Regions from separate parts of the Psychrobacter fjordensis genome, predicted to be linked through region 1. Evidence: predicted binding sites of a transcription regulator. Region 1 holds the regulator's gene; the other holds the start of a gene.

Region 1 (15,843 bases):
GATCTAACGTAAGGTTGGACAGCATCGCTAGCAACTTCGTCGAGATAGTTATCGAGAATATCTGCACGACCAATTTGTGAAAGTAACGATGGCATTGGTCCTGATGTAGAGGATATTAAATGAGATTTAAGCAGTAGGGCCATTTCCTCTGTGGCAATCATATCTAAAAATATTTGATTGTCAGCTTCTTCAATTTTGCCCCACGAATGCCAATTAAGTAGAAGCATGCACAGTACTTCAGCAACGTATTCAGGTTTCGTACTTCTGAGCAATGACGGAAGTATCTTAATTGCAGCTTTACGAACTTGTGGTACCCAGTCATTTAACCTGCGCACAACTAAAGCAAAAAAGAAAGCATTTGGTGCGCCACCTGATAGCGCGAGTAAACTCTTTTCTCGCTTATATCCATCTCCATTAACGATACCTAACCAAGTTAATTTCACGTTTGGTTTAAACCAAAGCTGCCATTTTGAACGAGTAGCAAAGTGCAAATTGGTATCAAGTTCGCTACGAATGAGCCGCTCCCAATAATCTAAATTTATCAACTTCAGATTTGAAGTTACTTGAATCAGTGAGGACATATCTCCTCTATAATCGTTGCTAGAATCGATCGATCGAGTGAACTGCTTGATAGCTGATACGATGTCGTTCGTTGTATTTTGAAGTTCTTGCATAATGGGTACCTCTATTGGCTATAACACTTCAAGATTATGCGTGACTGGAGCCACACACGACATCGCAACACTGTGATAAGTATGTGTTCTAGTGGTGGTTTAAAGTTTTAAAATCGATAACTTATTTTTGCTTATCTCTTTGCTTAATATGTTCCTGAGTATCAGGGGGAATTAGGTCTGCATATAAACTATCTAGCTCTCTTGGTTTTGTAATTAATTCATAAGCAATATAATTTAAAATATCGAATAACTTGCGAGCGATCTCAATATTATCATCTAAATCTATCTGACCAGGATGAACTGCATTATTACCCACGACTCTTAATAAATCTAAAGCTTGTTGCATTTGAATGCTTAAATTATCAGCTACCAAATCCTTAATATCTTTATTAATATTTTTTCCACTTCCACCTATTTGCTTAAGAAGTTTTTGAAGGGCTAATCGCAAGAGAGCAGTAGAACCTTTTGGTGAATCTATTAAGATATTGGAAGCTTCAATATAAAGAGCTTTGATATCTTCATCTAAATCTTCGTTAGGTAATGGAACTGTGGTTTTCTTAGGATAGATAATTTCTTCATTTACCCATAATGTAAATTCTTCACATGAAGAACAGCTTGCCACTGAAAAGCCTTTAGGACAAAATTGATAAAGGTTTTTTTGCAGTTCATTATCAATCACATTTAAAAATTGAATAATGGGTTTTTGATAAAAACTCTCAATACTTGATCTGTAGTTAAGATACAGATGATTAATAATATTGATCGTTGTACTTCCAACGTCATCAGCATCAAACCATTCTTGAGTCGCAACAGTATTGCAATGAGGGCACTGAAACTTACTATCTCTGTAATTTGGTATCATATGTTGCTCCATAGTTCATTCATGTATAAATTCATACTCTACAGAAAATTATACTCTGTTCTACAGAACCTCAAATCTAAATTTTCCTAATGCCTTTCTAGGGATCGTATGTAATAAGCATGTGTTTTATTCTTAGTCATCACTAATCCTCATCAACTAAAATCCAGCCACCATCTTTATCCACAACCGACTCGTCAAATACTCTCACAAACCCCTGTTTCACTAATTCAATACGCGATACTTCAGCTTCACCACCAACTTTGATAATGGGTGCGTCTATAGGCGTAATCGATTGCCATGGTGACGCTTGATGCATCTTATTGGCCAATACAAAACTAAAGAACGCCGTGTCGCCTGCCATCATACGTAGATCATCAACGACCAGCTGGACGTCTTGTTTGTTCGGTTCAACAGAATTATCAAGCATCGTTTGAGTTCGGTAGCCTGTCCAATCACCAGAGAACCAGTCTAGCCTATGTGCATAGGGCTGGCTCGCTGTTGGTAAGTTTGCGCGTAGCGTCTGCGAGTTGTCATACTGCGTCAGATAGCGATACTCAGGTAAGCGACTGTCTAAAACGCTACCGCGTATTTCAATCAATCTATTTTGATCGTCTTCAGCGACCGTACGCCACATCAGGATAGTCGGTAGCACAGGCATGGTTTTGATACGGGCTATATTGTTTATTTTGGCAGCCGCTAACGTTTGCTCAGCTTTGTCTTGCGCGTAATATTTTAGCCCTAACGACATCATCAAATACCCACTACTGATAACCAGCGTCCAAATGGCAAGCCGTTGACAGTGGGCTAATACGCCAGTTTTGAAAACACCAAGCTTGCGTCCTTGTGTTAGCCCTACGATCATGGCGATGAGCAGTGGCAACGTATATAGCGGATCGATGATGAACATCGAGGCAATGCTAAAAGGCGTCAGCGATAAAGACTCTTGTAGCGGCCACAACAATTGAGTGCCATAGACCGTGAAGCTGTCTAAAATTGGATGGGTCGTGAGCGCCAGTGTCATGGCCGTTGCCAAGCGCGTCGTAGAGTAAGGCAGTGGCATGTTGCGCCATGCATGATAGCGGCTAATCAGCAAAGCGCCTACGATGCCGACTGCCGTCAGGACAATCAATGAATGACTAAAACCACGGTGATAAGTCATATTGCTGATGGGATCAGGATAATTTATTAAGACATCCAAATCGGGCAATGTGCCTAGCATTGCCCCATATAGATAGGCTTTGCGTCCTTGGTATTTACCCAGTATCGCACCTTGTACACTAGCGCCTAAAACAATCTGACTAAGTGAATCCATGGTTATCTACTTATATGGTTTTTTATTTGCTTTCTTATTTGAGTGTGAGTAATGACTGACTATCAAATTAGACAGTTTTTGGTTTAAAAAATTTCAAAATGGTGAGCGGATAAAGCCTCACGTAACATCGCAATATTATAATACGCATGTGCTTTAGTAGTGTTTTGAAAGAAGATATATAACGTATCAAAGTGCTGACGCTGATTGGCAATCGCTTGCGCCCAGTCTCGCATCTCAGCCTCGCTATAACGATAGTCATGACGGTCAGCTGCGCTCATCGCATCCCACCAGTTTAGATTATTGCCGTGCATACGCAGATAGCCAGTGCGTTCGGTAAATATCAACCGTGACGGTGGCAATCCGCTAACCTTTGGGTAATCAACGCTACACCAAATGAGACCTTGCTGCCGAAAGCTATCGACCACTTGCGGCGTGTGCCAAGCGTTATGGCGAAACTCAATGGTTAAGGGATAATCTTGAAACCAACTAACGAGGTTTGCTAAATAGAGTCGATGCTCGCGAGTACGATCAAAGCCATGCGGAAACTGGAGTAATAATGGCGCTAAAGCATTTGCTTCGATAAGTGGAGATAAGGCGTTTAGAAATGCTTGTGCATGCTCGGCAGTGCCTTTGCGAGCGTGGGTAAAGTCTTGGTGCAGTTTGACGGCGAACTTTAACTGACTGTCCGTTTGCACGTAGGCTTTATCGAGCATCCCTGCAAAGGCTTTTTGCCCAATAGGTGCGTAAAAGCTGCTATTAATCTCTACAGCACCGTATTGCTTGGCATACTCACGTAAGAAATCTGTCTTTTTGGTGCCAGTAGGATACAGCGTACCGAGCAAGTCGGTATCGCTATAGCCACCAGTGCCAAGATAAATACGCGGGGTAGGGGAACTGTCCATGTTGACCACTCACTGCCGTTTGGGTAATAAGGTTTGCTACGATATCTTTTGTCTTCGGTTATTCACTAAACTATTTCTTACGCGACCAGAGCCATTCAATCAATGCCAATAGCGCGTCGTTGTCTGTGTCAATGTTGTCGGTGCTACTACTCATTTCGCGAATAATGGCAGCACGTCCGTCATTGAATAGCGACTGTGCATAGTCAGTCGCTTGATCCACACCCATGAATTTCACATAGGTAGACTTGTCCAGTTTTTCATCGCTGCCGGCAGGTTTGCCCAGCGTATCGGTGCTAGTCGTCACATCTAAAATATCGTCTTGAACTTGAAAGGCCAGACCGATGTGTTGGGCACATTCTTGTAGTGCCATGCGCTGAGGAGCGGTTGCACCAGCACAGATACCGCCCATGAGCATAGCCGCTTCAATCAATGCGCCCGTTTTGTCACGGTGGATGGCTTCCAAATCGGTTTGTGTGATGCTGTCACTGGCTTCGGCATTGAGATCCAGCATCTGACCGGAGACCATACGTCTGGCACGCGGCGCAAATATAGCCATGAGCTGGCTTGCAATATTTGAGTCATAAGGCGCAAAAGTAGGCAGCTCCGCGGTCAATACTTCAAAAGCGAGTGTTTGTAGCACATCCCCTGCTAGCAGGGCTGTCGCTTCGTCAAAGACGATATGAGCCGTCGGCTGACCACGGCGCAGCTCATCATCGTCCATACAGGGCAAATCATCATGTACCAACGAATAGGTATGCAGTAGCTCCACTGCCAACGCTGCACGGCGCGCCATATCATAATCTGAGTCATTTTCTAATAGTGATGCTAAGTCATCGCTGACTGCCGTGTCTTTATCAAACTTATTATTAATATTCTTATTATTAATATTCTTATTATTAATATTCTTATTATTATCATTCACGTTAGCGAAAGCACTGGCGACCAACAGTGGACGCACCAGTTTACCTTGTCCCGTCATGACATAACGGCAGGCATCGACTAGTGGGCTAGGGAGCTTGGCATAAGCAAACAGCACGTCGATATCTTGCGCCAATTGCGCGCGCACCGTGCTATGAAATTGTTCGTTATTATCAAACGATATAAAGCCAAAAGGAGTAGGGTTTAGCGTAGAAGAAACAGTCATAGTCCAACCATTTATAGGGATACAGTTTATAGGAATGCAGTAAAAATTATTAGGGATAAGATAAAAACGACATTAGTGTAGCATGATAGAGCGTATGGCTTGTGTGTGACAAAGTATCAATCGATTGTTTTTCGCGACTGTTTTCGCGACCATAATATTCTAACAATCTCTCGTTACGTATCATTGATTTCACTGATGGATTGAATGTGTTGTGATAAAGGCGTATGTTTGATGGTTGCTGCTATTATTTATGCGCTGCAAGACAATATTTACTCAAAGCCTGACAGTGCCACGCTTGATTTGAGTATACAATCATTCACTAAAGCACTTTGCGCATAAGGTAAATGCTTACAGGTGATTTAAGAGTGACTTGCGAGTATGGTATTAGCTTGTGACAGTGAGGGTCATAATCCCCTACACTAATTGGCGTAGAGATAGTCTGATGATGAAAACATGGGTTTTATACCTGTATCTAAACTAAGTGGATAACTCATATAAAGCCAAATCTCAGTCAGTATTTATAACATCAATACTTGCAGCAGTAGCACCTTGAAAGAAATTATATAAATGAAGCGCCGTATTTATTTGTGTTAAAGAAACAATATAGCCATAAATACATAATGATAAGCGCTAGATAATAAAGACATCTTCACTGGTTAATCTGCCATGCTTTTTGTCATGATGACGTTATTTTTGTTTGTCATGATGAGAGTACAGACCAATCAGTGCTATTACTTACTTTACTAACAATAACCGGCTATTTTTTACAGTCTAAAAAGTAGCTTTATAAGTCATAAATTTTATTACATCGTTTTTATTACAATAGAAAGGAGTTCCACATGGTATACCAAGGAAATCGCATCACGGTGACAATGCTAGAGGATGGCATCGCCAATATGCAGTACAACGCTGAAAATGAGAGCGTGAATAAATTTGATGCTGAGACCAACAAGCAGTTTGGTGAAGCAGTTAGTGCGCTAGAAAAAGCGGACGACGTAAAAGGTCTTATCGTTACTTCAGCCAAAGGCGTGTTTATCGCTGGTGCTGACATCACAGAATTCGTTGGTTCTTTTAAGAAGTCGGAAAGTGAGATCAAAGAGTGGGTCGTTCATGTCAATGACGCTTTCAATCGTTTTGAAGACCTGCCATTCCCTAAAGTGGCTGCTATTAATGGTGCTGCAATGGGCGGCGGTTGTGAGATGACCTTGGTTTGTGAATACCGTGTCATGAGCGACAAAGCGATTATCGGTCTACCAGAAACTCAATTGGGTATCTTCCCAGGTTTTGGTGGTACGGTTCGTAGTACACGTATCATTGGTATCGACAATGCACTTGAGCTTATCGCTACTGGCGCTCCTAAAAAAGCACTAGCAGCACTAAAGCTAGGCTTGGTTGATGCGACCGTTCCAGCTGATGACTTGCAAGATGCAGCGATTGACTTGGTCAAAAAATGTATCTCAGGCGAGCTTGATTGGAAAGCAAAACGTGAAGAAAAACTGGTTCCTGTTAGGCTAAATCAGCTTGAGCAAGCCATGGCATTCAACAGTGCCAAAGGTATGATCTTTGCCAAAGCCAATCCTAAGCAATACCCAGCACCAGCGCTAGCGATCGAAGCCATTGAAAAACACGTGAATTTACCACGTGACAAAGCAATCGAAGTCGAAGCGGCTGGTTTTGCAAAAGCGGCTAAAACGCCACAAGCAGAGAGCTTGGTTGGTCTGTTCTTAAACGATCAATTGGTTAAAAAGTTAGCAAAACAGCACAGCAAAAAAGCACATGAAATCAATGAAGCAGCCGTACTAGGCGCTGGTATCATGGGTGGCGGTATTGCCTATCAAGCAGCCAGCAAAGGCTTGCCAATCATCATGAAAGACATCAAGTCTGAGCAATTAGACCTTGGTATGGGCGAAGCCAGTAAGTTACTTGGTAAAATGGTCGATCGCGGCAAAATGACCCCAGCAAAAATGGGTGAAACGTTAAGCCGTATCCGTCCAACGCTTAACTACGGCGATTTTGCTGAAACTGACATCGTTATCGAAGCGGTAGTCGAAAATCCAAACGTGAAGCGTGCGGTACTAAAAGAAGTAGAAGGTCTAGTAAAAGACGATTGTATCCTAGCGTCAAACACCTCAACCATCTCTATTACTTTCTTGGCTGAAGCGCTTGAGCGTCCAGAAAACTTCGTCGGTATGCATTTTTTCAACCCAGTACACCGTATGCCATTGGTCGAAGTTATCCGCGGTGAAAAATCATCTGAAGAGGCCGTTGCGACTACCGTTGCACTAGCGTCTAAAATGGGTAAAGTGCCAGTAGTGGTGAATGACTGCCCAGGTTTCTTGGTTAACCGTGTTCTGTTCCCATACTTTGGCGCGTTTGACTTGCTACTTAAGCAAGGTGCTGACTTTGCTCATGTCGATAAAGTTATGGAAAAATTCGGCTGGCCTATGGGTCCTGCATATCTAATCGATGTCGTCGGTTTAGACACTGGTGTTCATGGCGCAGAAGTCATGGCAGAAGGTTTCCCTGATCGCATGAAGCCTGATTATAAAGGGGCTATTGAGCTTTTATATGAAAACAAACGCCTAGGTCAGAAAAACGGTGTTGGTTTTTATAAGTATGAAATGGACAAACGCGGCAAGCCAAAGAAAGTCGCTGACGAAGCCACTTATGAGCTGCTAAAAACCACGACTGATAGCGAAAAGCAAGAATTTGACGATCAAGCCATCATTGATCGCACCATGATTGCATTCTGTAATGAAACAGTACGTTGCTTAGAAGATAACATCGTGAGCACGCCAAGCGAGGCAGACATGGCCATGATTATGGGCGTAGGTTTCCCGCCATTCCGCGGTGGCCCTTGCCGCTATGTCGACCAAATGGGTCTAGAGAACTACTTGGCACTGTGTGAAAAATACGCATATCTAGGCAAAGCTTATGAAGCCCCGCAAAAGATTCGCGACATGGCAGCAGCGGGCGAGACCTTTTACGCAACAGCGTAATAGGCAGTCACTACTAGGATGAAGTGCCGTACGTTTGCTATCTTTGCATAAAAGCAATAGAGACATGAATCGTCTCCAATAGTGAACGTACGATTATAGTTGGTTCAACTTAATGCTAGTACAAGGAAATCGAGCGCAAATGTACCTATTGTACTTTAAGCGAGATTGACGAGTTAATAGTAGTAAATTGAGCTGACTACACTGACAATAAAAATTGAAAAGGAAGATAGTATGACAATTTTAAGTCCAAAAGACGTGGTCATCGTAGATGGCGTACGCTCAGCGATGGGTAAAACGAAAAACGGTATGTTCCGCCACGTTCGCGCTGATAGCATGTCTGCTGAATTGGTACGTGCATTGGTTGAGCGTAATGACTTTGACCCACGTGACGTTGAAGACATCATCTGGGGTTGTGTCAACCAAACGCTAGAGCAAGGCCTAAACATCGGTCGTAACATCGGTCTGCTAGCTGGTATTCCAAAAACTGCTGGTGGCCAAACAGTCAACCGTCTATGTGGTTCTTCTATGCAGGCGCTTCATACCGCCGCTGCTCAAATCATGACCAATCAAGGTGATGTATTCATCATCGGTGGTGTTGAGCATATGGGTCACGTCGGCATGATGCATGGTGTTGATCTAAACCCTGCTGCTTCTAAGCATTATGCAAAAGCCTCAAACATGATGGGCTTGACCGCTGAGATGCTGGGCCGTATGAATGGTATCACTCGCGAAGAGCAAGACGCGTTTGGTCTTGAGTCACATCGCCGTGCATGGGCTGCGACTACCGAAGGTCGTTTTGATAATGAAATCATCGGCATCGAAGGTCATGATGCTGCGGGTCGCCTGCAACTATGTACTGTTGATGAAGTGATTTGTCCAGATGCGACCATGGAGCAAATGCAAAAGCTACGTCCAGCGTTTGATCCTAAAGGTGGTACAGTAACGGCTGCAACGTCATCTGCATTGTCTGACGGTGCGTCTGCAATGCTAGTGATGAGCGCACAAAAAGCCAAAGAGCTAGGTCTAAAACCACGTGCTCGTATCCGTAGTATGGCAGTGGCTGGTTGTGATGCTGCTATTATGGGTTATGGTCCTGTACCTGCGACTCAAAAAGCACTTAAGCGTGCTGGCATGAGCATCGATGATATGCAAACCATCGAGCTAAACGAAGCATTTGCTGCTCAAGGATTATCAGTACTTAAAGCATTGAACTTGACGGACAAGCAAGACATCGTCAACATCAATGGTGGCGCGATTGCATTAGGTCATCCACTAGGATGTTCAGGTGCTCGCATCACGGTTACCTTGCTAAACGCAATGGAGCAGTCAGATACTGAAATCGGTCTAGCGACGATGTGTATCGGTCTTGGCCAAGGTATTGCTACTATCATTGAGCGTGTGTAATTGTTGATTTATTGAATTGATTCTAATAAAAGCTCTGCACTCGTGCAGAGTTTTTTTTATTGAGATCAAAATCGATTAATTAGTTTTTAATCATATTATTATAACTTTTTAGAGTGAATATGAAAAATTTATTGGGAATGGGGTTATTATCTTTGGGTATACTTGTAGTAGCTGGATGTGCTACCACAAGCAGTAACTGTCAGCCAACGGACAGTATTTATATGAAAAATTATCAGCAAGCATTGGATAATGGTAATAGTGAAAGTACTGCATCGCGAATGGCGAAATACAGCTGCCAAGCACATAACTTAGGGAAATGGGCTGAAGGTAGCAAAGACTCTGGAAACACACCAAAAGAGTAAGTTCTACTTGATGCCAACTGCACCAAATTAGACACACAAAAGCAAAATAGCGATAAACTTTCACATTTATGGTCTTAATCGCTATAAAAAAACCTTAGCTTTTAGAGCTAAGGTTTTTTTATAGCGATTATTTAAGTTTATCTCCATTGACGCATTCATAAAACTGTGACTAAATAAGAGTTGGTTCAACAATGATAAAACTAAAACGGATTTGAATTATAAACGTCAGTTGTACAAGGAGTGTGCTATGTCTACTATGATTACCGATCGTACTTATCGAATCGCTCGCGAAAACACGCAAGCCATGATTATTGATGTGCAAGAGCGTCTTACCCCGCATATTTATGACCACGAGAATATCGTCAAAAAAACCGTGACGCTTATCAAAGGTCTCCAAGCGCTGAATGTTCCTATTATGCTCAATGAGCAGTATAAAAAAGGTCTAGGCGATACATTGCCGGAGATACGTGAAATATTAGAAGGCACTAATGCCAAAAGCTTTGAGAAAGTCACGTTTAGCGCTTGCGACAATAATGACTCATGGCACTATCTAGCACAGCAGAATCGCAGCATTGTTTTATTGTTTGGGGTAGAGGCGCATGTCTGTGTACTACAAACCGCACTGGATTTACTTGATAACGGTATGCAACCCGTCATTATTGGGGATGCGGTTGGGTCACGCTTTCCTTATGATAAAAAGCAAGCCATTCGCCGTATTCGCCGGGCAGGTGGTGTGATTACCACAGTCGAAACCATTCTGTTTGAACTGTGCCGTAGCAGCGAAGACCCTGCCTTTAAGACGATTAGCAATTTGATTAAATAGCTTTTGGCATGACGTATAGTTAAGCCGTTAGTATCATGCCTACACTTATAAGTTAGATATATTTGAATAGTTTTTATAAAAATAGCGCTTGATAGAATCAGCGCTATTTTTATTTTTGATAAACCTTAATATAAGCAAGATAAAGCGAAATCAATCCATAGAAAAATTAGAGAAAAGTATGTCAGTAGTTAATCCAGCAGTATCCACCAAATCTATCTTATTAGCCGATTCAACGCACACTGCAGACATCGATATAAATGACGTCACCCATTTTTTACTAGAGTTGGATGCGTTAAAACGAGTCAATCGCCGCAGCTATGTGACGGGTACCACGCGCTTAGAAAACTCTGCTGAGCACTCTTGGCATTTGGCCATGGCATGTTGGTCCATCGCTGAGCAGTTTGAGTTAGATGTCAATCATGAAAAGTTATTGAAGTTAGCATTGGTACATGATTTGGGTGAGATTGATGCGGGCGATACGTTTTTGTATGCCAGTACTCGTAGTACTGCACACGTAGAAGAGCGTGAAGGTATTGCTCGGTTACAAGCTGAACGTGGTAATGGTATTGCGAATTTAAGTGAAGTTTGGGAAGCGCAAGAGACGGGCGATAGTAAAGAAACTCAACTGCTAAAAGTGATTGATCGTTTACTGCCTTTTTTACTCAATCTAAATACCGAAGGAAAAACATGGATTGAGCTGGGTGTCACTCGCTCGCAAGTGAGCGGTGCACATGCATTTATCAAAGACAGCTTTCCTAGCATTCATGACTGGCTATCAGAAAATATCAAATACGCGACTCAGCAAGGGTGGTTGATTGATTTGTAAAGGGACAGGATGATTGTTTAAACATTTTGCAACTTAGCTATCATTTGCACGTGCTACAGTATTGGTGATTGGTTCAACCAAAAAGAGATTGTTAAATGAGATTATCTGTAACTTATAGAACATTATGTACATCGCTGGTCTTGGTCAGTGTATTAGGCTTGGCACAAATGGCTCAAGCCGCGACCTCCATCAGTAGTGGTAATAAATTGGCGCACGATGCCAAAAAGCAAATTGGGGTTACCACCAGTTATGATCCCGCTTATCGTAAATTAGAGTTTCCGCGTGGTGATGTGCCGATAGAAAGCGGCGTTTGCACTGATGTCATCATCAGAGCGTATCGTCTGCAAAACATTGATCTACAGCAATTGGTCAATCATGACATGAAGTCCAACTGGTCAAGCTATCCAAAAAATTGGGGACTGAAATCGACGGACAAAAATATTGACCATCGTCGTGTGCCCAATCTGGAAGCATTCTTTGAGCGTCAAGGCCAGACATTATCAATTGCGGATAAAGACAGCTTTCAAGCGGGAGATATCGTGTCATGGCGTTTGCCAAAAAGTAACTTGCCGCATATAGGCATTGTCTCGGACAAAGTAGCCGCGGATGGCACACCGTTGATTATTCATAATATCGGCAGTGGTACGCAAGAGGAAGATATCCTATTTGCTTATCCTATCCATAAGCACTTTCGATATTAAGGTACTTTGAATATCTTTCAATATTGAAGTGCTTTCGCGATGAGTCGTTACTTTTAATAATTAGTAAAAAGTAATCAATAAAAAGCCCCGTTAAGCGTTATGATTTACGCTTAACGGGGCTTTTATTTTTCGCGGCTCTTATTTTGTGAGTCGGTAGTACATTTATTTGGTATCGGTAATGCCCAATAACTGTCCCATTTGTACAACACTATTGGCTTTCATACTGTCTTGCCAAGCAGCTTTGGCAGCTTTTGGTAGCACGACAATGGCAGTTGAGCCTAAGTAAAAACGGCCCAGCTCATCGCCTTTCTCAAAGCTCATGTCATGGTCGGCTTCTTGGATATCATCCGTACGTGAGATTTTACCTGTCGCTACCGTTTCGATACCAGCGACAATCATCGCTCCGACCATCACTACGGCTGCTTTGCCATACTTAGTATCAAACATACAAACCAAACGCTCATTACGTGCAAATAAGTCAGGCACGTTATCGGCAGTCGTATTATTGACCGAAAACAGCGTACCCGGTACGTAACGCGTCTTGGTTAAAGTACCATCGAACGGCATATGGACGCGGTGATAATTACTAGGTGCTAGATAAACGGTTGCAAAGCTACCATCAGCAAAATAATGGCCGTCTTCGCTATCAGCAAGTAGCTGCCCGACATCGTAGTAGCGACCTTTGGCTTGGAGCAATTTATGGTCTTCGATCTGACCCAACTGCGAGATAACACCATCCGCAGGGCTGACAATACCGTCAGCAGTCGTATCGATAGGGCGAGCATCGTCTTTTAGTTCACGAGTAAAAAAATCATTGAAACTTTCATAGGCATTAAAGCTCTGGCGCTCATACTCGTCCAAACTGACATGATAAGCTTTAGCAAAGCTACGGATAAATGCGCGTTTGACGTAAGGGTGGCGACTTGCGGCTAGACGGCCTGCAACTTTACTTAGCTGCTGCTGCGGGACAAGCTGTTGCAAGGTGGTGAATAAATTCATAATGAGGTTACCAAAGTAAAGTTCAATGTAATAATTAATGGGCAAGTGAATGGCTGCATTTTATCATGGACAGCATGTTATTGTATGAGCATAATCTGTAAGGAGTCAGTAAATGAAAGCGCTTATACAACGAGTGAAGGGTGCGAGTGTCACCATTGATGAACAGTGTGTCGGTACTATTGAGCAAGGTGTGTTGGCATATATTGGTTTGGGTCACGATGATACGCTACAAAGCGCGCAGAGAATGGTCGATAAAATCTTGACTTATCGCATCTTTGAAAATGATGATGATCCTGCCAAATATGGTAAATTAGATAAAAACGTCCAGCAAGTAGCCGGCGGATTACTATTGGTATCACAGTTCACTTTGATGGCAAAAACCGATAAAGGCCGTCGCCCTGACTTCGGTGGTGCAATGGCACCCGATATGGCACAGGCATTGTTCGCACAATTGGTTGCTTATGCCAAAACCCAGCATGCCAATGTGGCCACTGGTCAGTTTGGCGCTGATATGCAGGTCTCAAGTATTAATGATGGGCCGCTGAATTTCTTATTAGAGGTAAAGTAAACAATCGGATTCAATATTAAGGATAAGGCATTTCAAACAAATGTCATTAAGCTGTCATAATTAATCCGTTTAATAGATAAAATATAGCGAGCACCTATCGCCTTTTTTATAAGTTGAGTTTTGTCATCTAACGCTGAGAATACCGTATGTATAATGAGCAAATTTTGATTGTTGAAGATGAACCTGCGATTCGTGAGATGATCGTAATGACACTAGAAATGGCTGGATTTGATAGCTTACAGGCAGCCGATGTGTCAGAGGCGCATCAGCAAGTCGTCGATCATAGGCCTGCGCTTATTTTATTAGATTGGATGCTGCCCGGAGATAAAAGCGGTGTTGATTTTTGCCGTATGCTCAAAAATGATGAGATATTGTCCGAAATCCCCGTCATTATGCTGACGGCCAAAGGTGAAGAAGATAGTAAGGTTCACGGCCTTGATGCGGGTGCTGATGACTATATGACCAAGCCCTTTTCGACACGTGAATTGATATCAAGAATCAAAGCAGTGTTGCGCCGTAGTAGTGCGCTCAGTAGTGATAAGCCTATCGAAATAGGCAATCTAAGCCTAGATACAAAGAGCCAGCGTGTGACAGCCACAGGCAAAGTCATCGAGGTTGGCCCCACTGAGTATCGATTATTAGCATTCTTTATGAGTCACCCAGAGCGTGCTTATACGCGGACCCAACTGCTAGATCAAGTATGGGGTGGCAACGTCTATATTGAAGATAGAACCATTGATGTACATATCAAACGTCTGCGTACATTACTGCGCCCACATGACTGTGATAAGTTGATACAGACGGTTCGTGGTACAGGCTATCGGTTTTCTAGCTTTATTGAACCCAGTTAGTTGACCCTAAAAGTGCCTTGGCAATCGTGGCCCAATATAGCGAATAGTGGTAAGGATAATAAATGAGCAATACTATGCCAATAGACAATAACCAGCAGGGCACGTTAAAGCCAACCTCTCAGAAGCATGCAACGGATCAACTTAAAAAAATCAGCAGCGCCGTACAAGCATTAAAAGATGCGGTGATTTTAATCAATGATGATGATGGTTTGGAGTGGTGGAATCAAGCGGCAGAGGATTTGCTGCTATTGCAAGTAACGGATAAAGGTCAAAGTATTTTTGACTTCATCAGTGCCCCTGAATTCCGTCAATATTATCAGTCTACGACGATACCTAACGATGGTGTTCATATAGAATCATGGCGAGATGCTAAGCGCTATCTAAAGTGTGAAATTACACCGTTTGGTGATGAAAAGCTGCTCATTATTTATGACGTGACACGATTGCATAATTTAGAAGAAATGCGCCGCGATTTTGTCGGGAATGTCTCGCATGAATTGCGGACGCCATTGACCGTAATGATGGGGTATTTAGAAAACTTCTCACATCAGCCAGATATGCCGCCGCATTGGCGTCGTGGTTTTGAGTTGATGACTCAGCAAACAGCTCGCATGAATAGAATTGTAAATGACTTGCTCCTGTTATCTCGCATTGAAATCGAAGAAGCTCATGAGCTGACTTATATTGATATGACCAAGCTGTTGACTCATGTCTATGATGATGCGCAAGCTTACAATCAATCGTATGGTCATACCATTCATTTGCAGATAGATACTTATGACGGGCTACAAGGTTCAGAGATGTACCTAAATAGTGCATTGTCGAATTTGGTGATAAATGCTATTAAATATACCCCAAAAGGTGGCGATATATCCATCAGCTGGACCAAGACATCAGAAGGCTGCAAGTTCGCTGTTGAGGACAATGGCATTGGCATTGCACCGCAGCATATTGAGCGTTTGACGGAGCGTTTTTATCGTATTGATAAAGGCCGTAGTCGTGCCACAGGTGGTACAGGTTTGGGCCTCGCGATTGTAAAACATGTCCTATATCAACATGAGGCAAAATTACAAATTGACTCGGTAGAAGGGGTCGGCTCCACCTTTAGCATGGTATTCCCAGCAGCTTATGTTCGATCTGCTCCTCCGAGTTAAGACCGAAAATATTACTAATTTATAGACGGATAATATGCCCTAATTCTTTTGCAAAAATGGATACGGGTTCACAGCGCTACCATTGATGTATATCCCATAATGGACATGGGGCGGTGTCCCTTTTGCATTGCCACTATCACCAACGTAACCAATGATATCACCAGCATTCACCCAGTTGTTGGGAGCAATATCGGCATAATCTTCTAAATGCGCATAGTAGTGTCCTGCGCCGCCAGGTCCAACGATGACCACCACGCGACCA
Region 2 (15,843 bases), 970 kb from region 1:
GGCAACACACTCAGTGGTGATGTCATCACACAAGAAGTGCCTTATGCTGCGACAAAGTCTCTAAAGTCGACACGAGGTCTCACAGCATTGTCTATGTCGCCTCTGCCTATTGTCAGCTATCCATCCTTGAATCTCACTCAGCAAATTTATGATATTAACCACTTTTCCAATAATGTGATGGCTGAACAAGTGGCTCTATCGATAGGAGCATATAGCAATGCCAATACCGTTAAACCTCATGACGAAACCCATGTAAATAATCACAATAACGCAAGCAGCTTATACCAATTTGGTAAACCCACTACTACCGATTATCCAGCGGCACTACAGAGCATCAATCAATGGTGGCAAACCAATCTACGTACACCACCACCTCATCTGACCAACGGCTCAGGACTCTGCCGCGAATGCACCATTACCGCGGCCAATCTAAGCGAACTATTAACATACGCTTACGATAGTCCAAGCTTCAATCCTTACGTCAATTCATTAGGTGTGGCGGGTGTCAGTGGCACCATCACCGCTCATGGCGAACGTTTGCCTGAGTCAGCAGCCATTGGCCGTGCATGGATAAAAACGGGTACTCTAAATAATGTGACCTCAATGGCAGGTTATGTCAAAGGGTTGTCAGGACAGGATTATGTCGTCGTAGGGCTAATCAATAGTAAGCAATCTCTAAATGCTTATACTGCTAGACCAGTATTGGATGCGATGCTCGATTGGACAGCTGAGCATTGATTACTTTTATCAAAAATACTTTTTAATGAATAATTGATAACATATTAACCTCAACATTACATTTTTACCTTTATAAAGGTCAGATTATGCCACGCAAGATAACCAATCTCAGAAAACCTAGCACTCAGTCGGGTCGTGATGGGCTAACGAAAAATAATGGATTGGCTCAACCCAAACTGGCGCAGTATATTGGTTTTTTTGCGATTGGTTATACGCTTGCCAGCGCAGTCTTTATGATGATTCAAACCCAGCTTACCTTGAACTCACAACTGGTTACGGTGCTATCTATCATTATTGGTGCTTACACCGCAGTCAGTAAATTCGTCAAGCATCAACAGCGAGCATTGGATAGAAGTGAAATTAATCGCATCATGTTGAGCGGAGTCGCTGTTGTTTGGCTAGTAACTGCACTTTACTTCGTCGCCATATGGTTTTGGTTATTTGATACAGTGAGCCGTGAAGTCTTAGGCGATATGGCGATGCAAAAACCTTTGCCACTGCTCTCAGCACTCGTCATGATATTGGTACTGACGTTGGTCAGTGCTCGAATCAGTCTTTGGGTGCTCAACAGCCTACTTGACCCCAAGCGCAAGACTAGATAGGCAACTACGATCGTAGAAAAACTATAAGCAACGAAAAACTGGCTCAGTTATTGAGCTGTATCGCCTACAAACTCTATTGCGTTAACCTTAATGGGTAAAATTTTGGACAATGACCTACTTTGGAAAATAACCTACTTTGAATAGGAGCGAGCATCATGGAAATGTTCTTTTTTGACAATATAGATAAACTTGGACGTATCGTCTTAACGACCGTTATGATTTACGTATTCATCGTATTGATTACCAAAATCTCTGGCAAGCGCTCGACGTCCCAGCTCAACAACTTCGACTGGGTCGTCACCGTGATGATTGGCTCATTAGGTGCCAGTACTATTTTGCTAAAAGACATTCCTTTTGTCGAAGGGGCTTCGTCGATTTTAGTGCTTTATGTATTGCAGTTTTTGGTCACCAAATATGCGTCAATCTCAGCACCCTTTAGCAGTTTTATTTTGTCTGAGCCGCGTATCGTCTTTTATCAAGGACAGTTTTTGCCAGATGCAATGCGAGATGAACGGCTGACCCGTCAAGAAATCGAATGTGCGATGCGCTCTGAAGGCATGAACAGCTTCGATGATATTGAAGCCATTGTCTTTGAGTCTGATGCCCAACTCACTATTATTCCAAAGCCAAGCACGACTGATGCGAGCAAGGATAACCCAAACACCGAGGCAACTGTCTCAGATACTATTGCACCTCTAATGTAAAATATAGGGCATCGCATTTTTCGTTTTATCAATTATTGAAATGGTAGCTACTATGAAGGTAAGAATTTTAACCGTCGGTAATAAAATGCCTAAATGGGTACAGACGGGTTTTGATGAATATTTTAAACGTATTCAACCCATGCTCAGCACAGAAATTGTTGATCTGGCTGCTGCAAAACGCGCAAAAAACCCTTCAGATGCCAATTTGGCACAGTACCGTGAGCAAGAAGGTCAGGCGATATTGTCCGCTCATAATGCATCAGGTCGTGAGCAATTATGGGTACTGGATGTCAAAGGTAAGATGATTTCGACAGAAGGACTGGCTGAAAAATTGGCTGATGGTATGCAGCAAGGCGATGATATTGCTCTAGTCATCGGCGGTGCAGATGGTGTCTCGCCAGAAGTATTAGCCAAAGCCGATGTAAAACTGTCACTATCAGCGCTGACATTACCGCACCCGTTGGTACGTGTTGTGCTAATGGAACAGCTATATCGAGCGATGAGTATTAATAATAATCATCCTTATCATCGTGGAAACTAAGGCGTGTTGAACCTTTAAAAAATGACCACGACTTTTCAATCAAGCCACTTAAGAACATCAATCATAGAACGGATTGAAAAACTGGTGTACGCCCTAATACATAGAACATGAAATATCCAAAAACTGCGACATCTGACGCCTCTCGTCCAAGCCATCAACACGATGATTCCTATCCTAATTCGCCAACGCCTATCACTGCGGCTGGCGTTTGGGCAGATGCACCTGCGGTAGTGTCCAATGCTACTAAATTTGCGAAGCTACCAGCTGTGTTTATCTCGCATGGTGCTCCGACGCTTGCTATCGAGCAGTCGTCCACGACTAGCGCGCTAGCACGTATCGGGCAAAACTTACCAAAGCCACGTGCCATCCTTATTATGTCCGCGCATTGGCAGTCATCCAAGCTTGAAATCAGCAGTAATCCACAACCGAAGACTTGGCATGACTTTTCAGGGTTTTCGCCTGAGTTGTATGAGCTACAATATCCAGCAGCTGGTCATCCTGTGCTTGCAGAATCACTCGCACAGCAGCTCACTGCACGCGGTATTACCTGTAGCGTCAATCCTGTACGTGCGTCTGACCATGGCGTGTGGGCACCTCTCAGACATCTGTACCCAGAGGCAGACATACCTATCGTACAAATATCCTTACCGCGGCATTATGACAGTGTCGCCTGCTATCAATTGGGCGCGCAGCTAGCACGACTACGCAATGAGCAAATACTTGTTATTGGCTCAGGCAACATCACACATAACCTGAACGCCATGCGCTGGCAATCTGACAGTATCGATCAGGCCGCCAAAGACTTTAAGCTATGGCTACTACAGCAGCTTAAGATAGACATACCCACTGCTCTCGATTGGCAACAATACCCTAATTATAAAAACATTCATCCGAGTGATGAGCACTTGCTACCGCTGTTCTTTGCACTAGGTACTGGCCAGCGCGTCTCAGTCGTCCATCAAAGCATGGCACATCATAGTTTGGGTATGGATATTTATCGCTTTGATTAACATATATTAGGGCATGTCCTCAATTTGAACAGTAAATGGTAAATGGGCTAAAAATAGCTAAATCTTTGCCAAACTGTGTCAAGTAGCTTGCTAATATCTCGATATTATCTGTACTACTTTCCTTGTTTAGCTGCTATTTATCTCATTTTTATCACCATTTTCAAAATGAAGACACGCCCTAATCATAGCGCTAGTGTTCAAAAGCAGCTTTCGTAAATAATCCAGCACGCTCAAACTCACCTGCCACACTAAATAGCGTGGCTTCATCGTTCATACGCCCAATCAATTGCATACCAATCGGCAAGCCTTTTTTGCTCATGCCGAGTGGCAACGACATTGCTGGTAGGCCTGTGACATTGCCTAATAATGTAAAGGCCATTTTGCCTAGTATCGGTTGGCTCAGTTTTTCAATCATGCCAGAGCGAAAAGCATACTTACCCATATCAAAGCCTTTATTGAGAAACTCTGCACTACGCATCAGCATTTCATCCGTGCGGCTGGGTGGTAATATCCCATGCTTGACCGCAGGTGTGGGTACTGTTGGACACAAAATCATATCGTAGGTTTCAAGTAATACGCCAGTCTGATATTGGCTATGATGCCAGCCATGCTTGGCATGAGCCAAATCAACCGCTGATAGCGAGCAACCGAGCAGTGCCATATTATAAGTTTGCGGCTCTAGATTCTTGATATGCTCTACCCCAAAGTCACGCTCGAGATTATCAATGGTAAAAGCAGTATGTGCGCAAACCACTACCATAAAATCATGCCAAAATTGTTCAATATTAATATTAGGTTCGGCAGGTACTACTCGATGACCCATGGCTTCTAGCTGCTTTGCGGTCTGCTCAAGAACAGCCAGTACTTCTTTGTCCACCACAGTATTGGCAATCAACGGCTGCTGATGCAGGGCAATGGTTAATTGTCTTGGCGCGCGCATGGCTGCTTGTAAGAAAGTACCCTCTGGTGGCGCGATTACATACGGAGCACCAATTTCTACACCGCTTGTCGCATCGAGCATAGCAGCACTATCACGCACGCTACGTGTAATCACATGGTCAGCGACTGCTCCCTCCCAACCTTCTCCAAATGATGGACCCATTGGGTTACGACCACGGCTAGGTTTGAGTCCAAACACGCCGCACCAAGCAGCGGGAAAACGTATCGATCCACCACCATCACCTGCCCCTGCCATCGGTACGATGCCACTCGCCACGGCTGCTGCACTGCCACCAGATGATCCACCAGAGCTATAGCCTTTCTTAAATGGATTATGAGTCGCGCCATGAGCTTTGGGTTCAGTCGTGATAATCAAACCAAACTCAGGAGTATTCGTTTTACCAAAGGTATTGACGCCAGTGGCTTTCATCCGTTTGACGATTTCGCTGTCTTTTTCTGAGATGATATTGACACTACGACTGCCCATCGTGATGGGTTCATCAGCGAAACTAAACGATAAATCTTTTAATAGATAAGGCACACCATTAAATACACCAGAGGGCAATCCTGCCTGCGCCGCACGATACGCACGTTCATCAAAACGGTGGATAATGGCATTCAATTTAGGATTTAATTTGTTTGCCTGACTGACTGCTGCATCTAACAACTCCTTGGCGCTGACCTCACCTGCATTGACTAATGCCGCTAATGCGAGACCATCGTACTGAGTGTACTCTTTAAACATAACCGACCTTCCTTGGAGAGTAATTGAATGGAGAACTTTTAAAATTAACAAATATTTATCGATAAATAACTGTCAGTTTAGTATAAAAAGTCACTACTTATGATTGATAAATGGACTCATTAGTCATTTGGATACTGAATTGGCTATTATTCATAAATAAATTTAATCTTAGATAATTACAGTGTATTTAATGACAATATTTCAGTATTATATTCCTAAATACTTAAGTCCTCACTAAAAAACATACTTGTGCTTATCCAATAAAAAAGGCGAGCCACTTTCATGACTCGCCTTCTTATATCATCAAATCTAAACGCTACATTAATAGCTCACGCTTGCCGCTTTTACCCATTGAGCTGACCAATCCAGCTTCTTCCATCGAATCGACAATACGTGCTGCACGGTTATAGCCAATACTAAATTTACGTTGGATGCTAGAAGCCGAGACTTTGCGTGTTTCCATAATAAAGGCAACCGCATCATTATATAAGTCATCATCTTCGCCAGAGGCGTTGCTTGAACCACCACCACCTGGGCTAGATAATTCAAAGTTTCCTGCCATGTTATCAATATAGTCGGGCGCACCACGCTCACGCCAAGCGTCACAGACACGGTTGACTTCTTCATCGCTGACATACGCACCATGCACACGATCAGGCTCAATTTGCCCAGGCCCTAAGAACAACATATCACCATTGCCTAGCATATCCTCAGCACCACCACTATCCAAAATAGTCCGCGAATCGACTTTTGAGTTAACACGCAATGCCGCACGTACTGGGATGTTGGCTTTAATCAGACCTGTAATGACATCCACCGATGGACGCTGAGTGGCTAACATTAAGTGAATACCGGCTGCCCGCGATTTTTGCGCCAAACGTGTGATTAGCTCCTCTGCTTGCTTACCAACTTGCATAATCATATCGGCAAACTCATCCGCCACAATCACAATCATTGGTAAAGTTTTTAGCTTGGGCGCTTGGCTGATACTCACGCTATCATTTGGTCGCCATAATGGATCAAGCATAGGATTGCCTGACGCCTCGGCAGCTCGCACTTTTTTATTAAATTCATCAAGCTTACGAACTTTGAGTAAGCTCATCAGTTGATAACGGCGTTCCATCTCGGCCACACACCATGATAATGCACTAGCCGCTTCCGTCATATCTGTCACAACAGGCGTTAACAGATGTGGAATATCATTGTAGTTGGCAAGCTCAAGCTGCTTGGGATCAATAAGAATCAGACGTAGCTCATTGGGCGTATATTTGAGTAGCATCGACAATAACATTGAGTTAACCAGAACCGATTTACCAGAACCTGTCGTACCAGCGACCAGCATATGCGGGGCACGCGCAAGGTCAGTAATGATAGGCTTACCGCCAATATCTTTACCCATTGCCATGCTGATTTGCGCTTTTGGGTCTTTAAATTTTTCAGTATTTAGCAGCTCTATCAAACGTACCATTTCACGCTTTGGATTTGGTACTTCAATACCAATATAAGGCTTACCCGGTATTACCTCAACCACACGCAGAGATGCCATAGATAGCGAGCGCGCCAAATCACGCGAAATGCCCGTTACCTTGCTAGCTTTTACCCCTGCCGCCAGCTCGACCTCAAAACGTGTTACTACTGGCCCCGGAATAGCATTGACGACCGATGCTTTTACGTTGAATTCTTGTAGCTTGATTTCTAACAATTCTGATAGCTCAACCAGCTTTTCTTCGGTATAACTCGGTTGGCGATTTGGGTCTGGATTGTCTAAAATCGACATCTCAGGAATAGGCGACAAACTACTACGATAAGCCGCCGTTTGCATTGAGCGTGACTTAGTACTAAACGCTGCATCATCGCTAATATGAGGCATAACAGGAGCAGCGGCATCAGCGCCCGTATCATCTGGAACCATATCGGCAATATGGTTACTAGAGTCTCCTTCAGGTATATCAAAACTAATATTGGATTTAGGGGGCTCAGCGACAACAGTTGGTGGTAATGTTGGATTGGCAGGCGGTGTATTGGTCGGCGTCATGTTAGCCATTTCTGATATTGGCTCAATAGCTTTTGCTGCAAGTGACGTAGCTGATTTTGCAATCGCAGCTGACGACGCAGCACTATTCAATATTTCAGTTTGATTACTAGTTGGTCTATCGACAGATGGACTCGTATCACTAGCAGCTGAATCAACAGCTATATTCGAAGGCTCATTATCAGAAAGCTTGCTATTAGAAGACTGTCGATTAATAGCATCGCTACTGGCTAAATCTGGGGCAGGCTCTACTATTGCATCTCGTACTGGCTGCTCAGCGACACTGCCCGACTTAGGCGTCTCTATAGACTCTTCAGTAGTAGGTACTGAAATATCTGCATGCTCTGCTAGCCAAGCATCTGCTAATGTATCGATGCTCTCCGCTGGTACATCAAACTCAGAATCTACCGTATTTTGATGATCTGTCTCACCATATACCAACTCATCAGTTGGCGACTGAGTAACGAATTCAGTATTATTAGGTACTGGCGCAGTAGAACCTGAGTCATGGCCGTTCATAGTATTAGTATTATAAGCCATCTGCTCACTGGCCAATAAATCATCAACGGTATTTGCATCATTCCAAGCAAAGCTCGGTTCTACTTTGCGGATAGGTGTCATTACAGAGCTTGACGTCGGCGATGTATTAGCATGATTGACTGTATTATCAATTGTACCGCTAGGTGCCGCTGTTGCCGCTGTTGCCGTCTGTAGCTGTTGGCTATTTTCATTATTAGACATGGTACTTGAATTAGACATAGCCGCTTGCGTTGCTGCTGCCATCGACGCTTTTACGCTATCAGCAAGCCCTGATGTCGACAAAAATTCTGACAAAACATTGCTAAAACGACCAGTGTTATCTACTGCTTTCACCCTATCTTCAGATGGTAGTTCAAGCGGTAACTGCTCATGTTCTGAGGTTTCTTTAGCTGTCTTATTCGTTGCTATACTTTCATCATTTTGCTCTGAGATAATACCTTCTTGAGTAGAAATACTATCATGTGCCATGTCTTTATGTTTTACCCCTGACCCAAGCCATGACAATGCTGTAACTTTCTGATAAATCGCAAGCCAATGAATATTAAAGGCAAAAGTCGCAGTAATAATAACGAAAGCCGTTAGGAAGAGCACACTCCCCCACTGCGATAAAAGCTGAGCCAATCGAGACTGTAGCTCCAACCCTATAATACCGCCAGCAACTCCTTCAAGCCTTGTCGCTGTTGGATCAGTTACTTGTTGAACCAACGCAACCAATTGTGCAAATAAAGCACTGGCACTTAATAATAAAAAAACATAAGCAATCAAACGCATCAGCCAAAATGTTGGCTTGTTGTCCCACCAGATAAGGATAGACTCATAAACCAAAAATGCTAACAGCCACCATGCACCAAAACCAAAGAAGCTATAAAGCAAGTCCGATAACCAAGCACCCGATGCGCCACCCACATTATTAATCGTGGTCATATCACTACTGATATGCGACCAGCTAGGGTCGTTACCTGTATACGTCATCAAGATGACAAAGAGATAAACGGCCAGTATTAACCCAAGGAGGGTAAATATTCCCTTTTTTAAATACTCAATAAGCGGTGCTGATATCACGTAAGATCTGCCTTGTTATTAATACTAAATGGTCGTCAACGCATGACTAAGTTTAATCATGCTGACATAAAGTGCTGACATAGAGATACTGATATAGAGGTGCGGATATAAATATCTCTGGCAAAGCATTTAGAACGCATTGTCTGTCATAAAGACGAGTCATGACAGCCTTCTTTCTGCGCTCCAACACACTTGGCATAACTTCTTATAATAACAAATACATAGGTACAGTGGCGACAGTCTTCTAAAGAAAGAGTGCAAGAAAGTTAGCTAATATGCGATTTAGATAAAAAACCCTACTTTTAGCAATATAGCTCACAGAATAAGGCTAACAATCTTATATAGACCTTATAAAATAACTGTCATTTATGGCAACAATACTTCAAGGTAAATATGCTTTAATTCTAATGATATCCATGTTGATTTTAGCAAACTTGCACTTTGCACGCCTTACCCTTATGTTATTATCACACAGCAATGAGAAAAACCATATTAGTCATCATTTTGAAAAACTTTACTATATTAATCACTCCTATTTTTAACTTTTATATTTAGCAAGGAATTACCCATGGCAACTGAAAATACAGCGCCACGTCACGAAAAACTCATCATCCTAGGCTCAGGTCCTGCTGGTTATTCTGCTGCCGTTTATGCGGCACGCGCCAACCTCAAACCTGTCATGGTCACTGGCATGGAAGTGGGCGGACAGTTAACCACCACTACCGAAGTCGATAACTGGCCAGGCGATGCTCATGACTTAACAGGCCCTGCATTGATGGAACGCATGAAAGCCCACGCAGAACGCTTCGGTACCGAACTGGTCTATGACCATATCAATGAAGTAAACTTGAATGTACGCCCTTTTCAATTAACGGGTAATAACGGTAGCTACACTTGCGATGCCCTAATTATCTCAACAGGTGCATCTGCTCAGTATCTAGGGCTAGAGTCAGAAACCAAATTCAGAGGCCTTGGCGTTTCAGCTTGTGCTACTTGTGACGGTTTCTTCTATAAAAACCAAAAAGTCGCCGTCATCGGTGGTGGTAATACTGCTGTCGAAGAAGCTCTATATCTATCAAACATTGCTTCTGAAGTAACCTTAGTCCATCGCCGTGATAGCTTACGCTCTGAAAAAATACTACAAGACAAACTGTTTGAAAAAGCCAAAAATGGTAATGTCAAAATCGAGTGGAATCACAGTGTTGAAGAAGTAGTCGGTGATGACATGGGCGTCAATGGCGTTGTTATCAAATCAACCATTGATGGCAGCACTAAGCAACTAGATGTCTTTGGCATGTTTGTGGCAATCGGTCATAAGCCTAATACGGACTTGTTCAAAGGTCAGTTAGATATGAAAGATGGCTATCTTGTTGTCCAAAGCGGCTTAGTAGGTAATGCCACGCAAACCAGTATCGAAGGGGTGTTTGCAGCAGGCGATGTCGCCGATCATGTCTATCGTCAAGCAATCACATCTGCTGGTACTGGCTGTATGGCGGCACTTGATGCTGAAAAATACTTGGATGCATTGGGAGAAACCGTTGCTCGTGATCATACTTACGATTCAACACTAACTGCAGATAAAGAAGCCTAAATGGGCAACTTTACTCAACAGAACGATCAACACATCATGCCTGAGACTTTAAAAAGTCTTGGGCGTTATGACTTTCCTGATCCTATTTCTATTGACCCTGATGGGATGGGCATCGTTGCTATGGGCGGCGATTTGGCATCAGAAACCCTCATTTCTGCTTATGCACAAGGACTGTTCCCTTGGTTTAATGAAGATGAGCCGATCGCTTGGTGGTGTCCTGAACCACGATGTGTAATGGTGCCAACAGACTATCAGCCTAGTAAATCACTACGCAAACAAGCGAATCGCGCCCGTTGGCAACTGACACTCAATCAAGCATTTGATGACGTCATACATGCCTGTAGTTTGCCACGCAGCGACAGCCTTAATGACAATCAGCCTGAAGGAGAACATACTTGGATTCATGATGAAATGATTGAGGCCTACACCAAGCTTCATGCTCAAGGATTTGCACATAGTGTAGAAGTTTGGGATGATAAAGGGCAATTGGTTGGCGGACTTTATGGATTAAAAATAGGCAATATCTATTTTGGCGAGTCGATGTTTCACTGCGCCTCCAATGCATCCAAGTTAGCTTTTTGGGGTCTGATGCGCTTATGTGAACAAAGCCATGTAGCGTTGGTCGACTGTCAATTACCGAACGATCATCTTATGAGCTTAGGCGCAACCACCTTGCCACGCGCGGATTTCCTCACTCAGTTAGATACATTGATAGCTGGCGATGCCATCACATGGCAAAATGACTCCCACAAACCGTTGCCAGTATCGCAACTCGATAACGAAGAACCTTGGCAGCTCAATTTATAACGAGCATTGTGATGGCTATTAATAAGCATCTACTTACAGACCTATGAGACCACTATGGCATTTGATGAATCGTTTTTGTTAATTGGGGCGCTAGCAAAAAAAGCCAATACCACTAAGGATACCGTGCGCCATTATGACCAATTGGGTTTGCTAAAATCACGTAAGCGTCAAGCAGGATCACGATTGTATACTGAGTTTCATCCAGAATGTGTCGAACGCATCGAGCTAATCAAGAGTGCACAAACGGTAGGCTTCACTCTCAACGAAATGAAAGATAGCTTCAATGATTTTTATGCTGGGAAAATCAGCCTCGATGAACAATTAAGTTTTAATCAAAAAAAGCTGGATCAAGTTCAAAAACAGCAAGCCAATACCAGTATCATGATTGAGCTCTTGAGCGAACGAATTAAAGAGCTTAAATCTATGCAGGCAAACAGCGACTAAATTTATCGTATAAAAGCTGATGAACAAACATCTTAAAACAATAAAGCCAATTCAACTCATATGTCACTACCGATAAACATGCTGCATAATTAAAGCATCGACTGCTGGCTGATGTGGCTGATGTGGCTGTTGATAATAGCCTTTGCGTTTATGAATAACGGCAAACGCTTGCTTTTCATATAGTGCTATCGCAGGAGCGTTATCTGCACGCACTTCTAATAATAAATTTTCCACCTGAATCTCTTTCAGATGTGTATTTAATTCTTCAAAAAGTAACGACGCAATACCTTGGCGTTGATAATCAGGGCGTGTGCCAATACGCAGGATTTCTGCTTGCTCAAACACCACTTGGTATAAGCAGTAACCAACCACTTCATCAGCCTCAGTACTCATAGCAACCATTAAATCTATACTGTCTTGTTCAAGTAAATCGCTCAGAGTCTGTCCAGTCCATGGTTCTTGTAACTGGACAATAGCCTCAATAGTCGCCACGGCTTGGACAATCGCTGCACCTTCTTCTGCTTCAGAATTTAGTATCTTTATATTAAACATCTGCACTCTTCTGTCTTTTTTCTTGAAATACACGTTATATTATCGCCGATTATAGCTACATCCCCATAGCTTTTCTTTAGCTATAAACATCCATAAAAAAAGCCGTTCTTAATAAAGAGAACGGCTTTTGACTAACGCGTTAAATACTAGGATCAGTATTAAACGTTAACGTTAGCAACAACACCAGCGCCTACAGTACGGCCGCCTTCACGAATAGCGAAGCGAAGACCTTTGTCCATAGCGATTGGGTGGATAAGCTCTACGCCCATCTCAACGTTATCACCAGGCATTACCATTTCAGTACCGTCTTGTAATTGGATTGCGCCAGTTACGTCAGTAGTACGGAAGTAGAACTGTGGACGATAGCCGTTTAGGAATGGTGTGTGACGACCACCCTCTTCTTTGCTCAACACATATACTTCAGCGTCAAACTTGGTGTGAGGAGTGATTGAACCTGGCTTAGCAAGTACTTGGCCACGTTGTACGTCTTCACGCTTAGTACCACGTAGTAGTACGCCACAGTTTTCGCCTGCACGACCTTCGTCAAGCAGTTTACGGAACATCTCTACACCAGTACAGGTGGTTTTTTGAGTGTCACGGATACCAACGATTTCGATTTCGTCGCCAACGCGTACGATACCAGACTCAACACGGCCAGTTACAACGGTACCACGACCTGAGATTGAGAATACGTCTTCGATTGGCATTAGGAATGCTTTGTCAACGTCACGCTCTGGCTCTGGGATGTAGGTGTCTAGAACTTTCAATAGTTCTACGACAGCTGGTTGGCCATATTTTTCTTGTGAGCCTTTTAGGGCTTCAGTCGCTGAACCATGGATGATTGGAGTGTCATCACCTGGGAAGTCGTAGTCAGAAAGTAATTCACGTACTTCCATTTCTACTAGTTCTAGCAATTCTTCGTCATCAACAACATCACATTTGTTCATGAATACGATGATGTACGGTACGCCAACCTGACGTGAAAGCAAGATGTGCTCACGTGTTTGTGGCATAGGGCCGTCAGTTGCAGATACTACTAGGATTGCGCCGTCCATCTGGGCAGCACCAGTGATCATGTTTTTAACATAATCGGCGTGACCTGGGCAATCTACGTGAGCATAGTGACGTGCATCTGTGTCATATTCTACGTGTGAGGTGTTGATGGTGATACCACGTGCTTTTTCTTCTGGGGCTGAGTCAATAGACGCGTAGTCTTTGGCTTCGCCACCTGAAGTGATTGCAGCTACAGTTGCGATAGCAGCTGTTAGGGTTGTTTTACCGTGGTCAACGTGTCCGATGGTACCAACGTTGACATGCGGTTTTAGACGTTCAAACTTGGCCTTTGCCATGGGTATTTCCTCTTTTTTTTGGTGAATCTTTATCAATCAAAGATCAGTGAATAGCTGTTTGACGGCTCATGATGCAGGTAAGACCATCAAACCGTTGACGCTATGGTTTATCTACTAAAACTGTTCTGTAATCTTGCTAAAATCTATGCATTCAAACCATGCATTTCAACTTCATACAGATAAATATTATACTTACTTTTCAATCTATTGAACATTGCCAACTATTATATAACATCGCTGTTGCACTAATTTATCTTACTGTAGCTTATCTACAAATAAACTTAGTATTTATTAATAAATTGACAGCACTAAAGGGCAACACCTCAGTGTCACCCTTAAATCATCAATTGCTGTACTGTATTTATAATGTTCAATATCCTATGCTTTCGATATCGATGCAACGCTGTTTAAAATAGCAAAGCAAACACAAAAAGCTTAAACAATAAATGGAGCTCATATCGAGAATTGAACTCGAGACCTCTCCCTTACCAAGGGAGTGCTCTACCGCTGAGCTATATGAGCATGTTTTTAATAACTACAGTACAAATAATATTGTAGATTTACTAAAAAAATATCACGATACAGTTATCATAAACTGATTATCGTGATGTATTATTGATAATTTTTGCGATGGTGTATATATGGAGCGGGTGGCGGGAATCGAACCCGCGTCATTAGCTTGGAAGGCTAAGGTGTTACCATTATACCACACCCGCATTTACTCTTATTCTAAAGGACTCTAATCGAGAGTCTCTAAATATATAGAGTATGCTTGGCGCTATGACAAACTTAGAAAATATGGTGGTGGGAGAAGGATTCGAACCTTCGAAGCTTTCGCGACAGATTTACAGTCTGTTGGGTTTGACCGCTCCCCAATCCCACCTTAGGTTGCTTTAAACAAAAATGACTTTAGTTTAAGACATATTCATAAAAAGCTACTTTAAGAGAGATGGTGCCGACTGCCGGGATCGAACTGGCGACCTACTGATTACAAGTCAGTTGCTCTACCAACTGAGCTAAGTCGGCTTGTTCTCTTAAAGTGGTGGCTATTCTATCAAATATTTTGAGATGCGCAAGCTCTTTTTCATCTTTTTTTTAATTATTTTAATAAAAATATTTAAGCTATTGATTAAATTAGCATTTTTACAAATAAAGATATGGCATTAAATTAGCTTTTTGCTCAAAGCATTTGTTTTTGCCACCCAGATGGCTATTTAACTAGCGAATGTGCAAACCATTACACGCCATTTTTACTGCTTTTAACAATGCAAGTGCTTTTTTATTGGTCTCATCCCATTCAGCTTCTGGAATAGAGTCAGCGACGACACCCGCACCTGCTTGGATATGGATTTTTCCGCGGCGCATGACAGCCGTACGGATAGCAATAGCGGTATCCATGTTGCCATGCCAGCCCAAATACCCTACTGCACCACCAAAGACCGTTCGACGTACTGGCTCTATCTCATCAATGATTTGCATGGCGCGGATTTTGGGTGCCCCTGTTAAGGTGCCCGCTGGGAACGTCGCACAAAAGACATCCAGTGCGTCTTTATCAGGCAATATCGTACCCTCAACGTTAGAAGCAATATGCATCACTTGTGAGTAGCGCTCAACAAACATCTTTTCGGTCACCTTAACACTACCGTACTCGCAAACGCGGCCAATGTCATTGCGACCCAAATCAATAAGCATCAGATGCTCAGCGATTTCTTTTTTGTCATTGAGCAGTTCTTGCTCAAGCGCTTCGTCTTCTGCTTGGTTCTGTCCACGTTTACGAGTGCCCGCCAATGGTCGCACTGTTACTTTGCCATTTTCGATACGTGATAATATCTCAGGCGAGGCACCAATGATGTCAAAGCGTTTGTGATCGTCGAGCGTATAACCATGCACCAAGAACAGATAAGGTGATGGATTTAAAAACCGTAGAGCACGATAGACAGCCAGTGAGTCGCCAGTATAATCAGCTGTCAAACGCTGCGCAGGAACGACCTGCATGACATCACCTGCTAAGATATAGTCTTTAATCTTATTGACGTCACTACAGTACTTCTCTGCACCTGTTTGTGAGGTAAACGTCGGCGTCGGCATCACTGGTGCGCTTAAGTTTGGCATCTCTGCTAACTTTTCTTCAATTTTTTCTAATTCACGGATAGCGTTACTGTAGCCATCTTCACTATTGCAATCGGC

What was found. Region 1 encodes PhoB, which activates phosphate uptake and scavenging genes when phosphate is short. Its sites were predicted from a motif close to TGTCATNAANCTGTCATAA; they were not measured.
Region 2: a site for PhoB is predicted at 8,965-8,983, ahead of JMW61_RS01755 (DNA translocase FtsK). Genes of this name have one in related genera too.

Annotation. Positions count from the first base shown of each region.
Region 1 covers NZ_CAJGYP010000001.1:1,371,366-1,387,208, forward strand. The annotation lists gene JMW61_RS05760 (hypothetical protein) at 1-674, opposite strand, end outside; gene JMW61_RS05765 (DUF4145 domain-containing protein) at 796-1,548, opposite strand; gene JMW61_RS05770 (metal-dependent hydrolase) at 1,679-2,848, opposite strand; gene JMW61_RS05775 (DUF72 domain-containing protein) at 2,932-3,750, opposite strand; gene JMW61_RS05780 (polyprenyl synthetase family protein) at 3,821-4,894, opposite strand; gene fadB (fatty acid oxidation complex subunit alpha FadB) at 5,734-7,893, shown strand; gene fadA (acetyl-CoA C-acyltransferase FadA) at 8,125-9,297, shown strand; gene JMW61_RS05795 (hypothetical protein) at 9,417-9,659, shown strand; gene JMW61_RS05800 (isochorismatase family protein) at 9,907-10,482, shown strand; gene JMW61_RS05805 (HD domain-containing protein) at 10,661-11,308, shown strand; gene JMW61_RS05810 (DUF1287 domain-containing protein) at 11,476-12,009, shown strand; gene asd (archaetidylserine decarboxylase) at 12,172-13,008, opposite strand; gene dtd (D-aminoacyl-tRNA deacylase) at 13,121-13,576, shown strand; gene phoB (phosphate regulon transcriptional regulator PhoB) at 13,723-14,427, shown strand; gene phoR (phosphate regulon sensor histidine kinase PhoR) at 14,490-15,581, shown strand; gene JMW61_RS05835 (M23 family metallopeptidase) at 15,621-15,843, opposite strand, start outside.
Region 2 covers NZ_CAJGYP010000001.1:404,135-419,977, forward strand. The annotation lists gene JMW61_RS01725 (D-alanyl-D-alanine carboxypeptidase/D-alanyl-D-alanine-endopeptidase) at 1-738, shown strand, start outside; gene JMW61_RS01730 (ABZJ_00895 family protein) at 825-1,340, shown strand; gene JMW61_RS01735 (DUF421 domain-containing protein) at 1,496-2,044, shown strand; gene rlmH (23S rRNA (pseudouridine(1915)-N(3))-methyltransferase RlmH) at 2,097-2,585, shown strand; gene JMW61_RS01745 (DODA-type extradiol aromatic ring-opening family dioxygenase) at 2,693-3,595, shown strand; gene JMW61_RS01750 (amidase) at 3,786-5,279, opposite strand; gene JMW61_RS01755 (DNA translocase FtsK) at 5,596-8,913, opposite strand; gene trxB (thioredoxin-disulfide reductase) at 9,482-10,504, shown strand; gene aat (leucyl/phenylalanyl-tRNA--protein transferase) at 10,505-11,311, shown strand; gene JMW61_RS01770 (MerR family transcriptional regulator) at 11,366-11,755, shown strand; gene rimI (ribosomal protein S18-alanine N-acetyltransferase) at 11,822-12,307, opposite strand; gene tuf (elongation factor Tu) at 12,466-13,656, opposite strand; tRNA gene JMW61_RS01785 (tRNA-Thr) at 14,104-14,178, opposite strand; tRNA gene JMW61_RS01790 (tRNA-Gly) at 14,299-14,372, opposite strand; tRNA gene JMW61_RS01795 (tRNA-Tyr) at 14,456-14,539, opposite strand; tRNA gene JMW61_RS01800 (tRNA-Thr) at 14,607-14,682, opposite strand; gene trpE (anthranilate synthase component I) at 14,875-15,843, opposite strand, start outside.